Regions from separate parts of the Bifidobacterium sp. WCA-178-WT-4B genome, predicted to be linked through region 2. Evidence: riboswitches for the same ligand, from Rfam matches in the RefSeq annotation. Region 2 holds a riboswitch; each other region holds the start of a gene.
What was found. A riboswitch is a leader RNA that binds a small molecule or an ion and turns the genes downstream of it on or off. The one in region 2 is predicted to bind thiamine pyrophosphate.

Region 1 (5,619 bases), on a different contig from region 2:
GGTGGTGGCGCAGGCACCAGTCGGCCATGATGGAGCCACCGCGGGAGACGATGCCGGTCACGCGGTTGGCGGTCAACGGCACGTAACGCAGCAGCACGCCGGCGTGGATGGTCATGTAATCCACACCCTGCTCGCACTGTTCGATCACGGTGTCGCGGAACAGTTCCCAGCTCAGCTTGGAGGCATCATCCTCGACCTTTTCGAGGGCCTGATACATCGGCACGGTGCCGATCGGCACGGGGGAGTTGCGCAGAATCCACTCACGGGTGGTGTGGATGTCGTTACCGGTGGACAGGTCCATCACGGTATCGGCGCCCCACTTGGTGGCCCACGTCAGCTTCTCCACTTCCTCGTCGATGGAGGAGGTGACGGCCGAGTTGCCCATGTTGGCGTTGAGCTTGGTCAGGAAGGCGGATCCGATAATCATCGGCTCGGCTTCGGGGTGGTTGATGTTGCAGGGCATCACCGCGCGGCCGGCGGCCAGTTCGGAGCGCACGAGCTCCACGTCGCAGTTCTCGCGGGCGGCCACATACTGCATCTCCGGTGTGACGATGCCGTGGCGGGCGTACCACATCTGGGTGATCGGGTGATCCTTGGCGCGCATCGGCTGGTGCTTGCGGCCGCGCCATTCCTTGGTGGCGCGGCCACGCTTGATGGCGCGCTTGCCGTCATCCTCAAGGTTGCGGCGGCGGCCCTCGTAGTCTTCGATGTCGCCGCGGTCGCGGATCCAGTCGAGACGCAGGGGCTTCAAACCTTCCTTCGGGTCGCACTTGGGGCCTTCGGTGTTGTAGTCGTGGAACGGCGGGTTCGGGCCCACGCCGGGCGTGTCGCTCAGCTTGATTTCGGTGTACGGCACTTCCAGGTCGTAGGAACCGTACTGATAGGTGAACGGTACGGACTTGGTCTTGCGGATGTGCGCCTTGTCGCGCTGCTTGGAACCACGGGCGGCGATGTCCACGCGCTGCTGCTTGGCGAGCTTCTGGGCGTCCTTGGCGTCCTTGGCGTTGGTGAACTTCTTCTCAGTGGCCTCGGAGCCAGGCTTTGCGGCCACTTCCTGAGCAGCCTGAGTGTCAGCAGCGGGGGTGTGGGTTACGACGCGCGGCGCGTAGCCGTGCTTCTTGTCACCGCGGATGGCCTTCCAGCCTTCGACCATGGCGCGCGCGGCCTCTTCCGGGTTCTCGGCACCCGCGATGGCGGAGACCGCGAACCAGCCAGCGGCCTTGGTGTCGGCGAGCATGGCCATATCGGCTGCGGTCACGCCGCCGCCCACGACCACCGGGAACTCGCTGGCGACGCAGATGGTGTTGATCTGGGCGGCGTCCAGTGTCTTGCCGGAGCCGTCGTTGCCGCCCACGGAAGCCTCGGGCTTGGTGGTGGAGACGTGCAGAGGGCCGGCGCCAATGTAGTCAATGCAGCCGTCGGGCAGCTCGTTGATGAGCTGAACGAGGCTTTCGGTCTCAGCCGACAGACCCACGATGGCCTCGTCGCCGAGCAGGGCGCGGGCTTCGCGCGGCTCCATGTCGGTCTGGCCGATGTGCACACCGTCCACCTTGATGCCCTTGCGGCGGGCCTGCCACACCACGTCGGCACGGTCGTCGATCACAAAGGCCACGGAATCGGACTTCTCATTGTCCTCGATGATCTGCGCGATGTCGCGGGCCATGTCGGTCAGCTCAGAGGCATCGGCCTCCTTGGCGCGCAGTTGGATGAAGGTTGCGCCGCCGTGCAGAGCCTGATCCACCACGTCGGTCAGCGGACGGCCTTTGCAGTCCTCCGGCCCCACCACGAAGTACGCGGACAGGTCGAAGCTGTCTCGCATGGAGGCGTATGGGTATTCATTACTCATTATTATTCCTACCTTTGTTGTTTCTTGTGGAAGTCTTATTGGGAAAAACTGTTACGAGCTCCCTCATCAGAGGGAACTGAAACTACTGCACCAAAATCTCGGATTCCGCCACCTGTTCGGCGGTCACATTCCACAGCGCGTCAAGGAACGCGACCTGGAATGAGCCCGGCCCATGCGAAGTCGTATCGGCTATCTCTCCCGCGCGGTTGTACAGCAGAGATGCGGACAGAGCGGCGGTCAGCGGATCGGAAACCGCCAGATATGTGGCAGCCACGCCGCCCAGCGAGCAGCCGGCACCGGTGATCTTGGTCATCATCGCGCTGCCGCCCGGCAGTCGGTACACGGTTTCGCCGTCGGTCACCAGATCGGCGATGCCGGACACGGCCACGGCGCAGCGGGTGGAAGCGTCATGGGAGGAATGCTTGGCGTGCTGTTCGGTCAGATACTGTGCCAGCGCCACCGCCGCAACGGTTGCGGACTCCACGCCATCGACGGATTCCACTCCGGCGGGGCGGTGCTCGGAAATGTCCCCCACGGTTTCGGTATTGAGCCCCCACATGTTCGCCAGCGCGATTACCTCGGAGGCGTTCGCGCGAATCATGGTCGGGGGAGCGGCCTTGAAGGCCTGAAGAATGGCGGTGCGGGTGCGGCCGATGCCGGCGGCCACTGGGTCGAGCACCCACGGCTTGTCCAAGTAGTTGAGTCGCTGGGCGATTTCGGGCAGCGCGTCCTTATAGAACGGCAGCAGCGTGCCCACGTTGATGTAGTTCGCGCCCGCGATTTTCGCGGTTTCGATCACGTCGTCCGGCAGGAAACTCATGGCCGCAGTGCCGCCGGCCGCCAGTTGCGCGTTGGCAACCAAATTGATGGTCACAAAATTGGTGAATGACTGGGCCAACGGAGTCGTCTCGCGTACGCGGCGAACGGCATCGGCGATATTGTCGCGGATGGGTGAATCGGCTGGAACCGGAGTCCCGGCGGTACAACCGCTGGACATACCGGTAAACGATGATGCACTATTGCTCATTTACTGCTCCCTACGATGGTCTTAACCAACAGGTTCTAAGGGTCAGGCTCAGGCCTTTCTCAACTCGCGAACCACATGCGAGTCCCCCTGCACTACAGTGCCGACGCTATGCGCCAACATGGACATTATCGTGACGGATTTGTTCGATACGTGTCGTCAGGTCTGGCGCGTCCCGTCCATTCGTGATATGTGGACGCCTCCGCCGAGCAACATCTCCCGAATTTGTGACGCTAACGCGATGTCAGTGGTACAAATTGGGGAAGGGCAGAACAACAGGAACAATATGGAGGTGTTTGCGATATAGGAATCGCTGCGAACGGCCGCTCGTGAGACGCGGAACATATACCGGACAATGCCGCCTGACCTGTCACCGTATACGGCTATCCTGAAGCGGTTGTTATTAGACCCCAAACCGTTCAAACCAGAAGGTGCATTGTGGCTCAGTCCAAACTCGATGAAGTCGTATCCCTTGCGAAGCGTCGCGGCTTCGTGTTCCCCGCCGGCGAAATTTACGGCGGCACCCGTTCCGCTTGGGATTACGGCCCCCTCGGCGTCGCTCTCAAGGACAATATCAAGCGTGAATGGTGGCGCTCCATGGTCGTCACCCGTCCTGATGTCGTCGGTGTCGACACCTCCATCATTCTGCCGCCCGAAGTGTGGGTGGCGTCCGGCCACGTGAGCGTGTTCAACGATCCGCTCGTCGAGTGCCTCAACTGCCACAAGCGCAACCGCGCCGACAAGCTCGAAGAATCCTACGCCGAGAAGCACGGCGACAAGATGCCGGAAAACGGCATGAAGGACATCGTCTGCCCGAACTGCGGCACCCGTGGCCAGTGGACCGAACCGCGCGACTTCAACATGATGCTGCGCACCCACCTCGGCCCGGTCGAGGACGAGAACAGCCTGCACTACCTGCGTCCGGAGACTGCACAGGGCATCTTCGTGGACTTCAAGAACGTGATGACCTCCTCCCGTTCCAAGCCGCCGTTCGGCATCGCCAACATGGGTAAGTCCTTCCGTAACGAGATCACCCCGGGCAACTTCATCTTCCGCACCCGTGAGTTCGAGCAGATGGAGATGGAGTTCTTCGTCACGCCCGGCACCGATGAGGAATGGCACCAGTACTGGATCGACGCCCGCACCCGCTGGTACATCGACCTCGGCGTCAAGCCGGAGAACCTGCGCCACTACGAGCACCCGAAGGAGAAGCTCTCCCACTACTCCAAGCGCACAGTGGACATCGAATACAAGTTCGGCTTCCAGGGTTCCGACTGGGGCGAGCTCGAAGGCATCGCCAACCGTACCGACTTCGATCTGTCGGCCCACTCCAAGCACTCCGGCGAGGATCTGAGCTACTTCAACCAGGCCACCGGCGAGAAGTACGTGCCGTACGTCATCGAACCGGCCGCCGGCCTGACCCGCTCCCTGATGTGCTTCCTCGTGGACGCCTACGATGTGGACGAGGCCCCGAACACCAAGGGTGGTGTCGACAAGCGCACCGTGCTGCGTCTCGACCCGCGTCTGGCCCCGGTCAAGGCCGCCGTGCTGCCGCTGAGCAAGAAGCCTGAACTGCAGACCGTGGCACAGAACCTGGCCGACGACCTGCGCTTCAATGAATGGATGATCGACTACGACGAGTCCGGCGCCATCGGCCGCCGTTACCGTCGTCAGGACGAGATCGGCACCCCGTTGTGCATCACCGTGGACTTCGACACCCTCGAGGACCATGCCGTGACCATCCGTGAGCGTGACACCATGGCCCAGGAGCGTATCGCCCTCGACAAGGTGGCCGATTACGTGGCCGCCCGCATCGGCGAGAAGCGCACCCGCGTGCCCCTGAAGCCTGTGGAAATGGGCGGTGAGCCTTGGCCTGAGTCCGGCGTTCAGGAAGCCGGCGGTCTGTACTAAAGACGGGTCTGTATAGAGGCTCCCCTCTATGAGGGGAGCTGTCCACGAAGTGGACTGAGGGGAGCCAAAGCTATTTCAGAACAGGAACCACATGGCAGAATCTGAAACCGAAACCACCATCACCGCTACTCACGAGACCAACAATCTCGACCCGCGTACGGACGCGCCGGCACGGCCCGAGACTCCGGTACACATCGCCCCCGTGCAGCTCGGCAACATTACCGTGCCGACCCCGGTGGTGCTTTCGCCGATGGCGGGCGTGACCAACTGGCCGTTCCGCGTGATCTGCGAGGAATACGGTCCCGATGGTCTTTACGTGGCCGAGATGATCACCGCGCGGGCCCTCGTGGCGCGTAATCCGAAAGCCCTGCGTCTCTGCCATTTCGCCAGAAGCGAAAAAATTCGTTCGCTGCAGTTGTATGGCGTGAATCCGTCCATCACCGAACAGGCGGCGAAAATCGTGGTCGACGGCAACATGGCCGACCATGTGGACCTGAACTTCGGTTGCCCGGTACCCAAGGTCACTCGTCGCGGGGGAGGCTCGGCCCTACCATGGAAAACCGACATATTCACCGAGCTCATCCAGCGTGTGGTTGCCGTATGCGAGCCGGCGGGCATCCCCGTCACCGCGAAGATCCGCGTCGGCATCGACCATGACCATGAGACCTTCCTCGAAGCCGGACACATCGCGCAGGAGGAGGGCTGCAAGGCCGTAACCCTGCATGCCCGCACCACCGCCGAATACTATGGCGGTCATTCCGACTGGTCACGCATCGGCGAGCTTAAGGAACACCTCAACATTCCGGTATTCGGCAATGGTGATATCTGGGGTGCCGAG
Region 2 (5,619 bases):
GATGTGGCGACCTCATAGATTTCGTAATCCGAAACATCCGCTCCCGAGGGCAGATGGAAGACATCAATGGCCTGACTCACAGATTCGTCAGCGGTTGGCACTGATGACCTCGTCCACTGCGATTGAGCAACCACGGGCCTCGGCTCCCTTCGCCCGGCCCTGCAGCAGGAATCCGTTCGGAGTCCGATGGCCAAGATCCTCGGTCAGAATACCGATGCAGGAATTCCAATTGGCAAGGTCGTAATGGGCTATCACACCAGTCTCACCATCCTTGACGGGAGTCAGCGTCTCCGGATCAAGGAAGACCGTGCGCACCCAGGCGGGGTTCGCCTTGAGATAGTTGCTGGTGCCATCCGTATACCACGACAGAATATTTTGGTCATAGATCTGCGAGCTCAACTCGGTCATGCCATACATGTTGACGCAGTGGTGGCGCGGCACCCCCAGTGTCTGTTCCAGCTCATCAAGCATCTGGTCTTCGGTGATGTCACGCTTAGTGCTCTTGAAGCCGCCAGTGTCGAACAAGCGGCTATCGGGGGCCAGCGCGAACGTCAGATCATGCTCATGCAGGTAATCGAGCAGATACAGGTAGGATGACGAGACACCCATCAGCATCACCGGTTCGCCGTCGGACACCGCACGATTGAGGAAATCGATGATGCCATCGAATTTGAGCCCATGTTCATCGAAGAACACGCCGCTGCCTTCGCTGCCGCAGAGTTCCACGGCCTTGGTGAGATACCGCGACAGGGAGGAGTTCTGGTTCATGTCCCACGCCGGAGAGATCACAGCAATGCGAATGCGTTCACGATCCGGCATGATGAAATGGCGGAACGGCACAATCATCGATTCATCCCACACCTCAAGATCGGGGTGGAAGTTGCGCCCACGCATCTTGCCGCCATGCGTGGTTCCGCTCGTCATGAATACGGCTTTGCACTGCTCGGTCGGTATGGTCGAAAGGTCAAGGTGCTTGAACCCGTCCACCGGCATCGGCGGAATCTCCCGCCAATCCTTGAGCGTTGCGGGGGTGACGCGTTTAGCCGCGCAGTAACGACGGTACGGCAGATCATACGTGTACTGATAGATGAACACGTCGCGCGCCAACGCACCAAACGCCTCTTCCGGGGCCTGCTCACAGCCATAGGTATGGATAAAATCCAGAATCCCGCGCTTGATACGACGCGCGTCATCCATCACATCAGTCATTGCATCGCTCCTGTCAATATCCAATATCAACCAGCATTATCGTTCATCGTGCGCCGCAACGCCAGTCCCATCCGCCGGATCGGCTGCTGGAACATCCATGGACGCCGGCGCACGATGCTTCGCCACCAAATCCGGAAGAGCGATGAACAGCGCATTGAGAATGATGGCGCTGAATACACCGACCATGATGTTGTTGCCAAAGAACACGCTTGCGCCGCCGGTCAGGCCGGAGAGCGCCTTGGGCAGGGCGATGCCGAGCAGCAGAGACATGCCGATGACCGTTTGACGGCGCTCGTCATCAGCGACCTTGCGCAAGGCTCGCAGACCGGTCACGATCAGGCTGGCCGCAGCCGGCAGGAAGATGCCTCCGACGACTGCCGAGGGAATGACGGACAGCAGCGCGCCCGCCTTTGGCACGAAGCCCAGAATCAGCAACAGAATGGCGGCGATGATCACAGGCGTGCGCGTGCGCAGCTTGCCTTCGCCGGTCAGGTTGAGCAGGCCGACATTTTGCGGGTATGCGGTGGTGGTGAATCCACCAATCAGCGAGGAAATGGCCGAACCTGCCGCCTCGCCGGCGAGGCCGTAGCGCACCTGCTTGCGTTCGAGGGTCGTGCCTTGAATCTCGGAAGCCGCCTGATAGACGCCGAGAGCCTCCATGACGGCAACCATATAGGCGATGAAGAACGGAATGAAGATCTTCCAGTCAAACGTAAACGGCCCGTAAGGCATGAAGGTCGGCAGGCCCAACCATCCCTTGGAAGCCACAGGAGAGAAGTCCACCATGCCAAACACTGCGGCGACCACGGTGCCGACGACAAGCGCGATGAGGAATGAGAACGACTTAAGCAGACCCTTACCGAGCAGCGACAGGACAAGCACAATCGCCGTGGTCAGGATCGACACGGTCAGGATGTGCGGATCGGCAAACGTCTTGTCGCCGGGAGCCCCGCCTAGAAACTCGCTCAGCGTGAATCCGGACAGCGAAACACCGACCATAAAGATGACCACGCCCGAGATCATCGGAGAGAACAGGAACCTCATCCGCTCTATCACACCGGTCAGGCACAGCAACAGGAACACAAGCGAAGCGATGAGAATGGACGAACTCGCCGCCCCCAGCATGCCAGCCGTACCTGCCGCGATCATCAACGCGTCAAACGCGGCTGACGGCCCCTGCACCACCGGCAGGCGAACCAGCCGAGTGGCCTGGATCAGAGTAACCAGGCCGGAGACGATGAAGATGGCGTTAATCATGTTCGACGACAGGGCAATAGGTAAGCCGATTGCTCCGGCCACGAATACCGGATCAAGCCAAACATTGGAAACGAACACATGCTGGAAACCCAGCAGTATGTTCTGGGCGGTCAGCTCCTTGCGTATTGACATACGCTTCCTCTCTCTCAACGCGCATATGGGATGCCGAGCCGAACAGAGGAGTTCAACCGTCGTATTCCCTACGCGAGTGTTAGCTCACAGGTTCGAAGGGCTCGGCACATACCGTCTCAGCCTAAAGCACCCCTTACGAATCGGTTTTCGCACGTCACCGTAACAAACCTTGACATCTCCGTCAAGAAAATTCGTGCTCTTTTCGGCAGCTGCCCGATGTGAGATAACAAACAGTTTTACGAATGGAGAAGGAATCGAAGCAATGCGGCCAGACTCACCAACCCCACAGGACCATGGACTTGGAGTCGGCGGGAGTGAAGTTGGAGTCGCCGGTGGTGCAGGCAGCGGTATCGGCGGCGGTATCGCGACCGGGCAGTTCGCGGGTTTCGCGGCGGATGGCGTTGCGCCAGAGGCGGGCGCGGTTGGAGCGTTGCACCTCCACGATGTTGCCGTCTCGGCCAGCGGCGAAGACGCTTTCCTGGTCGCCGGTTTGCATGCGCTTGACTTCACGGCGCAACTGTCGATTCTCTTCTTCGAGCTCAAGGATGCGCGCGATACCGGAAAGATTGATGCCCTCATCCTGACTTAGGCGCTGAGCTCGGGTCAGGCGGGCAATGTCGCGCAGGCAGTAGCGGCGTGCGCCGCCATCGGTGCGCTGCGGACGGACCAGACCCAGCCGGTCGTACTGGCGAAGGGTCTGGGGGTGGATGTTGGCCAGTTCGGCGGCCTGGCCGACGGTGAAGATGGGCAGTTCGATATCGAAGCCGACATCATCGGCTCCGTCGAGATCGGCCCTGCCCATCACCAGCGCGGTTGCGCACATTGCGTACAACTGCTTCATTTGGTTGGCTAACCGCGCCATTGTTCACCTCCTGATTACAGGCTGAGATAGTCGCCGGCTTTTTCGTCGAATTCTTTGGCGGCGTGCTTGACCGCCAGACCCGGCTTGGCGGGGATCATGATCTGCACGCGGCCGATCAGGTCGCCCGGCTGGTTGCCGCGCTGGACACCGAGTCCCGCGAGCTTGACCTCCACGCCGGAGCTGGAACCGGCCGGCACCTTGAAGGTGACGGGATTGCCGTCGATGTCCTTGGCCTCGACCTTGCCACCGGCCACGGCCTGGCCCACGGTGACGGGCAGGTCCATGACGATGTCGTGGCCGCGCATCGAGAACGCGGCATCGGGCTTGACGGTGACGTGCAGGTACAGGTCACCGGCCTTGCCGCCATTGATGCCCGGCTTGCCCTTGCCGGCAAGCTTGATTTTCTGGCCGTCCTTGACGCCCGCAGGCACGTGGGCCTTGAACTTCTTGCCGTCCACGGACAGGGACACGGTAGCGCCCTTGACCGCCTGACGCAAGGTCAGGCTGATTTTGGAGTTGCGGTCCTCGCCGTTTTCGGGGCGCGGGGCCTCCTCATAGCCATAGCCGCCGGCATTGCCGTACGCCTGCTGGCTGTAGCCGCCTTGGCCTGCAGCACCGCCGAACATCGAGAAGATGTCGTTGATGTTGTTGGGGCCGCCGCCCGAAGTGGAGAAGCGGATGCGCGAGCCATTGCCGCCGGCACCCTGGCCGAACATGGAACCAAAGATGTCGGAGAAACCGGAAGCATCGAAGCCGCCGGCGCCGGAACCGCCGGCGAAGCGGGCGCCGCCCATGCCGAACTGACGAATCGCGTCGTACTTCTGGCGATCTTCCTTCTTGCTCAGCACGTCATAGGCTTCGGAGATGTCCTTGAACTTCTCCTCGGCTTCCTTGGTCTTGTTGACGTCAGGATGGTATTTGCGGGCGAGCTTGCGGTACGCCTTCTTGATGTCGTCGTCCGAAGCGTCCTTGGAGACACCAAGGACTTTGTAGAAGTCTTTGCTGAGCCATTCGTTTTCAGCCATTCATGTCTCCTTTCGTATACGTTCTTCGCGTTGGCTCCCCTCATCGAGGGGAGCCAACATGTCATCGGTCTTGCGGGGAGGCCACGACCACACGGGCGGCGCGGATTACGCGGTCGCCGATGCGGTAGCCGGCCTCAACCACGGTGTCAACCGTTTCCTTTTCGGCATTCGCGTCCGGCTTGTGCAGGATCGCGTCATGTTTGGTGGGGTCGAAGTCCTCGCCCTTTTCGCCGAACTTCTCGACGCCGAACTTCTCGAAGGCTTTGTCGATCTTGGTGGCAACGGCCTTGAACGAGTCGTCCATCTCGCTGTGTTCGCGAATGCGGTCGATATCGTCGAGGGCGGGCAGCAGCGCGGTCAGCACGTCGATGATGCCGTGCTGGCGGAAGCGCTCCTGCTCCTTCTGCGTGCGATTGCGGTAGTTGATGAACTCCGCACGTTCGCGCTGCAGGGCTTCGAGGTAGTCTGCGGCTTCCTTCTTGGCCTTGCCGAGGGGGGTGAGGGTGTCTTCGGAATCGGAGGGAGCGGAATCGGACGAGCTATCGCTCGGCTGTTCCGCTCCGGCGTTCGCCGGGGTCTCTCCCTCAGTCGCGGACTTCGCCGCGCCAGCTCCCTCGTCAGAGGAAGCTTGGGATGCGGTCTCGGCTTTGGCCGAGTCCTGCGGCGCGGCGGAAGCGGCACCCTCAGCGGCCTGGTCGGGATCCGGCAGGTCGTTCAGGTAGTCGTCCTTGTTGAACTCGGACATCACTTGTTGTCCTTGTCGTCATCGTCGTCCACGACCTCGGCCTCGACGGTGTCGTCGTCGGAACCGGAGGCGGAGCCAGCGGAAGCGCCAGCGCCGGCAGCGCCAGCCGCACCGGCACCAGCCGCGGCACCCTCGGCACCCTGCTGGGCGTAGAGGACCTGGCCGATCTTCTGGGCGGCGGTCATCAGCTCGGTCTGAGCGGTCTTGACCTTCTCGGTGTCGTCACCCTTCAGGGCCTCCTTCAGGGCGTTGACCTTGTCGGTGACCTCCTTGACGATGTCGTCGGAGAGCTTGTCCTTGTTGTCGTTGACGAGCTTCTCGGTGGAGTAGGCGAAGGCCTCGGCCTGGTTGCGGGTCTCGGCGTCCTCCTTGCGCTGCTTGTCCTCAGC
Region 3 (5,619 bases), on a different contig from region 2:
TGAACGGACTGGTCACCTCGGTGGCCGCCGCCGGAAATCTGGTTGTGGTGCACACGCCTTCTGGTGCCGCACAATACGTGGCCTCGGTGATTGACAGGCAGCCGATCGAAGGCGTGCTGGGCACCATCGCCGGAGACGACACCGTCATGGTGATTTGCACCAATGACGACACCGCCGTCTCCCGCTCCGACTGGCTACTAAGCCTCGCCTCCAAATAACCAACACGCCGTGCATAAATATACAGTCCTCTGTATATACTTGCATCAGTTTGTTTTTCAGACCTTGAACGAAAGGGAACCAATGGCAGATAACAAGCGCATTGTTCTGGCCTACTCCGGCGGTCTTGACACCTCCGTCGCCATCTCGTACCTGAAGGAGCGCACCGGCAAGGACGTCGTGGCCGTGTCCCTCGACGTCGGCCAGGGCGGCGAAAGCCTCGAGACCATCAAGCAGCGCGCCCTTGCCTGCGGAGCCGTCGAATCCTACGTGGTCGACGCCCGTGACGAGTTCGCCAACGAATATTGCATGAAGGCCCTCAAGGCCAACGCCATGTACGAAGGCGTCTACCCGCTGGTCTCCGCCATCTCCCGTCCGCTGATCTCCAAGCACCTCGTGCGCGCCGCCCACCAGTTCGGCGCCGACACCATCTCCCACGGTTGCACCGGCAAGGGCAACGACCAGGTTCGTTTCGAGGTCTCCATCGCCTCCATCGACCCGACGCTGAAGGCCATCAGCCCGATTCGCGACCTGTCCCTGACCCGCGACGTCGAGATCGCGTTCGCCAAGGAACACAAGCTGCCGATCACCCAGACCGAGAAGTCCCCGTACTCCATCGACCAGAATGTGTGGGGCCGCGCCATTGAGACCGGCTTCCTCGAGGATCCGTGGAACGGCCCGACCAAGGACTGCTACTCCTACACCGACGACCCGGCCTTCCCGCCGGTCGAAGATGAAGTCGTCATCGAGTTCAAGGAAGGTGTGCCGGTCAAGATCGACGGACGTGACGTCACCCCGCTGCAGGCCATCGAAGAGATGAACCGCCGCGCCGGAGCCCAGGGCATCGGCCGCATCGACCTCATCGAGGACCGCCTGGTCGGCATCAAGTCCCGCGAGCTGTACGAGGCTCCGGGTGCCGTGGCTCTGATCACCGCTCACCAGGAACTCGAAAACTGCTGCCTCGAACGCGAACAGCACCGCATCAAGCGCGACATCGACAAGCGCTGGGGCGAGCTGGTTTACGATGCGCAGTGGTTCTCCCCGGCAACCCAGTCGCTCAACGCCTTCATCGAAGACACCCAGAAGTACGTGTCCGGTGAGATTCGCATGGTCCTGCACGGTGGCCGCGCCGTCGTGACCGGCCGTCGTTCCGACTCCTCGCTGTACGACTACAAGCTCGCCACCTACGATTCCGGCGATACCTTCGACCAGAAGTCCTCCAACGGCTTCATCGACATCTACGGTCTGCCGTCCCGCGTGGCCGCAGCGCGCGACGTCAAGTTCGGCAACGGCATCGAGGTCCCGAAGAACACCGTCGAGTGATTCTTACTCAGTCGCCCCCGCTGCGAGGCTGTCGGCATAGCTGACTGGGAGTGGTCTTTGAAAGGACTGTCCTCAGTCACACTCCATGTGACAGCCCTCGCCAGCGGGGGCAACTGTATGTTTGAACACATTGCTACGCTTAAACACAGCTATTTTCACTTTTCAAGGAGCCTTCATGACTGAGAACAACGAACATCTGGCCCTGTGGGGTGGTCGCTTTACGTCTGGTCCGTCGCCGGAATTGGCCCGACTGTCCAAGTCCACGCAGTTCGACTGGCGCTTGGCCGACGACGACATCGCCGGTTCGCGCGCCCACGCCCGTGCTCTCGGCCGTGCGGGACTTCTGACCGCCGACGAGCTGCAGCGCATGGAGGATGCGCTCGACACGCTCCAGCGCCACGTTGACGATGGCTCCTTCGTCCCCATCGAAGACGATGAGGACGAGGCCACCGCCCTCGAACGCGGTCTGATCGACATTGCCGGCGACGAACTCGGCGGCAAGCTCAGGGCCGGCCGTTCCCGCAACGACCAGATCGCCTGCCTGATTCGTATGTGGCTGCGCCGCCACTCCCGCGTAATCGCCGGACTCCTGCTTGACCTCGTCAACGCCCTGATCGAGCAAAGCGAAAAGGCCGGCCGCACCGTGATGCCGGGCCGCACCCACATGCAGCACGCCCAGCCCGTGCTGCTCGCGCACCAGCTCATGGCCCACGCTTGGCCGCTGATCCGCGACGTGCAGCGACTGATAGACTGGGACAAGCGCATCAACGCCTCCCCGTACGGCTCCGGCGCGCTGGCCGGCAACACGCTCGGCCTCGACCCGGAGGCCGTGGCGCGTGAGCTCGGCTTCTCCCGCGTGACCGACAACTCCATCGATGGCACCGCCGCACGTGATCTCGTGGCCGAATTCGCGTTCGTGGCCGCCATGACCGGCGTGGACATCTCCCGCCTGTCCGAGGAGATCATCATCTGGAACACCCAGGAGTTCGCCTTCGTCAAGCTCGACGACGGCTATTCCACCGGCTCCTCCATCATGCCGCAGAAGAAGAACCCGGATATCGCCGAGCTCGCCCGCGGCAAGTCCGGCCGACTCATCGGCGATCTGACCGGTCTACTGGCCACCCTGAAGGGCCTGCCCACCGCCTACGCTCGCGATCTGCAGGAAGACAAGGAGGCCGTGTTCGACCAGGTCGACACGCTCGAAGTGCTGCTGCCCGCCTTCACCGGCATGGTCAAGACCATGCACTTCGACGGCGACCGCCTGGAAGAGGAAGCTCCGACCGGCTTCGCGCTGGCCACCGACATCGCCGAATGGCTCGTCAAGAACGGTGTGCCGTTCCGCCACGCGCACGAGCTCTCTGGTGCCTGCGTCAAGCTCGCCGAAGGCCGCGGCCAGGAACTGTGGGATCTGACCGACAATGACTTCATCGAGACCTTCGCCGCGTTCCTGCCGGCCGACAAGGCTCCGGGAGTACGCGAAGTGCTCTCCAGCCACGGTTCGGTCGACTCCCGCAACGGCAAGGGCGGCACCGCTTACGGTCGCGTACGCGAGCAGATCGCCGACGCCAAGGCCGAGGTCGAAGAACTCAAGCTCTTCCCCGCATCCACGTCGGATGGCTCCGCCTACAAAGCCCCCGGCACGTTCTAGTCCCAATGAAGCTCCCTCTGATGAGGGAGCTTCATTTTGCTGTTGTCACTGCAACGGCATACACTGAGAAATCGTAACGAACGGGAGCCGTGAGGCTGAGAGGAAGTTGCCAGACTTCGACCGGGGAACTTGACGCGGGTCATGCCGCCGTAAGGAATCGTTGTTGCAGATTTGCCGGGTTCTCCAATACAGCTTTCATTCCGTTTGCATAATTCAGCCGTGAGACGGTCGTGATGGAGCCAATACATCACAACGGTCGAACGGTCGCATGATTGGGTTCATGAATGGGCGCACCACTTAAGGTACGGTTCGTTTCGTGCACCCTTTTTTACTATCTGAAAGGATATTATGCAGGTCAACGGAGAGCAGGTCACGCTCGAGACGCCGGTCAGCGTCGCCGATTATCTCGAAGCGCGCGGATTCCGCGCCGAGCGTGTGGCCATCGAACTCAATGGTGAGATTATCCCGCGCGATAAGCGTGCCGACGCCATGCTCGACGACCAGTGCGTCATGGAAATTGTGCAGTTTGTACAGGGTGGATGAAAGGAAAAGCTATGAGCAATATTAATCCGGTTACTGAAGCATCTGTTGAGGCGACTCCGCTGCCGCCGCAGCCCGCCGTCACCAATCCGGTCGGCACCGCCGCGCCGATTCTCCCGGTGAAAGACAAGCCGCTGAACTTGGGCGGTCACGAGTTCCAGTCGCGATTCATCCTGGGCTCCGGCCGCTACGACCTGAACCTCATCAAGGCCACGGTCGAACATGCCGGCACGCAGATCGTCACCATGGCACTGCGCCGCGCGCAGACCACCGAGAACAGCGTGCTCGACTACATTCCCGAAGGCATTACGCTGCTGCCCAACACCTCCGGCGCGCGCAACGCTGAGGAAGCCGTGCGTATCGCCCGACTGGCACGCGAAGTGTGCCACACCGACTTCGTCAAGGTCGAAATCGAACACGAGACCAAGTACCTCTTGCCGGACAACGCCGAAACCATCCGAGCCACCGAGATGCTGGCCAAGGAAGGCTTCGTGGTCATGCCCTACATGTTCCCGGACCCGATTGCGGCCCGTCAGCTGGAGGAGGCCGGTGCCGCTGCCGTTATGCCGCTCGGTTCGTTGATCGGCTCCAATATGGGCCTGCGCATGCGTGACTTCATCGAAATCATCATCGCCAACGCGCATGTGCCGGTCATCATCGACGCTGGTATCGGCCGTCCGAGCCAGGCCTGCGATGCGATGGAGATGGGTGCGGATGCGGTGATGGCGTACACGGCCGTTGCCTCTGCCGGCAATATCCCCCTGATGGCTGAGGCGTTCAAGCACGCCATCGATGCCGGTCGTGCGGCGTATTTGTCTGGCCTTGGCAAGGTGACCGAGGGACAGGCTGTGCCGTCCAGCCCGACTACGGGGTATTTGCACTGACACTTTTATTAGCTCCCCTCTCTGAGGGGAGCTGGCCGCGTAGCGGACTGAGGGGAGCTGGAAACATGGAGAAAACATGGCATTGACTGATGAACAGGTGGAGCGGTACGCGCGCCATCTGATTTTGAAGGGCGTGGGCGTCAAAGGGCAAAAGCGGTTGCTGGCCTCCAGCGTGCTCATCATCGGAGCGGGCGGGCTTGGTTCTCCGGCCGCCCTGTATCTGGCGGCGGCTGGCGTCGGCCATATCGGACTGGTGGACGGCGATGTGGTGGATATGAGCAATCTGCAACGCCAAATCATCCATACCACCGCACGTGTCGGAGCGCCCAAAGTGGAATCCGCGGCCACAGCCATCCGCGCGCTCAACCCGGATGTGACGGTTGATGCCTACTACGAGCTCGTCGACGCGAGCAACATCGCCGGCCTCATCAAACCGTACGATCTGGTGATCGATGCCACCGACAACTTCGCCGCAAAATTCCTCATCAATGACGCCTGCGTGCTGGCCGGCAAGCCGTACATCCATGCCGGAGTGGTCGGATTCGCCGGTCAGGTGATGACCGTCATTCCCGGCGAAGGCCCCTGCTACCGCTGCATCTTCCGCGACATGCCCGCCGCCGGTGAGATTCCGACCTGCAAGGAAGCCGGCGTGCTGGGCGCGGTGGTCGGTGTGATCGGCAGTCTGGAAGCCACCGAAGCCGTGAAGTTGATTGCCGGCGTGGGGGAGCCGTTGGTGGGGCGCATGCTCACCGTGGATGCGCTGACCATGAATATTCGACGGGTCCCACTGCCAAAGCATGTGCCGGATTGCCCGGTGTGCGGTGAGCAGCCGACCATTACTGCTATTGATCCGGCCAACTATATTCAGCCGGCCTGCGCGATTTAGAGCTATGTGGCTCCCCTCCTTGAGGGGAGCCAAGATCAGAACGAGAGGGGAAGAACATGCCTATTGCCTTGCATAATGCGGTCGTTGACGATGAGAGCAGTGAATCATCGTACTGCCGCATC

Region 1: another riboswitch for thiamine pyrophosphate. It lies ahead of FYJ31_RS10885 (hydroxyethylthiazole kinase); the one in region 2 lies ahead of FYJ31_RS00610 (solute carrier family 23 protein).
Region 3: another riboswitch for thiamine pyrophosphate. It lies ahead of thiS (sulfur carrier protein ThiS); the one in region 2 lies ahead of FYJ31_RS00610 (solute carrier family 23 protein).

The regions. Positions count from the first base shown of each region.
Region 1 covers NZ_VULV01000016.1:57,093-62,711, forward strand. Annotated here, with positions in the region: gene thiC (phosphomethylpyrimidine synthase ThiC) at 1-1,846, opposite strand, end outside; gene FYJ31_RS10885 (hydroxyethylthiazole kinase) at 1,929-2,873, opposite strand; TPP riboswitch at 2,864-2,972, opposite strand; gene FYJ31_RS10895 (glycine--tRNA ligase) at 3,309-4,781, shown strand; gene dusB (tRNA dihydrouridine synthase DusB) at 4,873-5,619, shown strand, end outside.
Region 2 covers NZ_VULV01000001.1:128,252-133,870, forward strand. Annotated here, with positions in the region: gene FYJ31_RS00600 (acyl-CoA reductase) at 1-101, opposite strand, end outside; gene FYJ31_RS00605 (LuxE/PaaK family acyltransferase) at 88-1,209, opposite strand; gene FYJ31_RS00610 (solute carrier family 23 protein) at 1,246-2,598, opposite strand; TPP riboswitch at 2,646-2,742, opposite strand; gene FYJ31_RS00615 (heat shock protein transcriptional repressor HspR) at 2,873-3,460, opposite strand; gene FYJ31_RS00620 (DnaJ C-terminal domain-containing protein) at 3,475-4,485, opposite strand; gene grpE (nucleotide exchange factor GrpE) at 4,547-5,230, opposite strand; gene dnaK (molecular chaperone DnaK) at 5,230-5,619, opposite strand, start outside.
Region 3 covers NZ_VULV01000003.1:49,882-55,500, reverse strand. Annotated here, with positions in the region: gene FYJ31_RS03510 (arginine repressor) at 1-218, shown strand, start outside; gene FYJ31_RS03505 (argininosuccinate synthase) at 301-1,539, shown strand; gene argH (argininosuccinate lyase) at 1,715-3,187, shown strand; TPP riboswitch at 3,258-3,361, shown strand; gene thiS (sulfur carrier protein ThiS) at 3,536-3,730, shown strand; gene FYJ31_RS03490 (thiazole synthase) at 3,742-4,611, shown strand; gene thiF (thiazole biosynthesis adenylyltransferase ThiF) at 4,688-5,497, shown strand; gene FYJ31_RS03480 (rhodanese-like domain-containing protein) at 5,554-5,619, shown strand, end outside.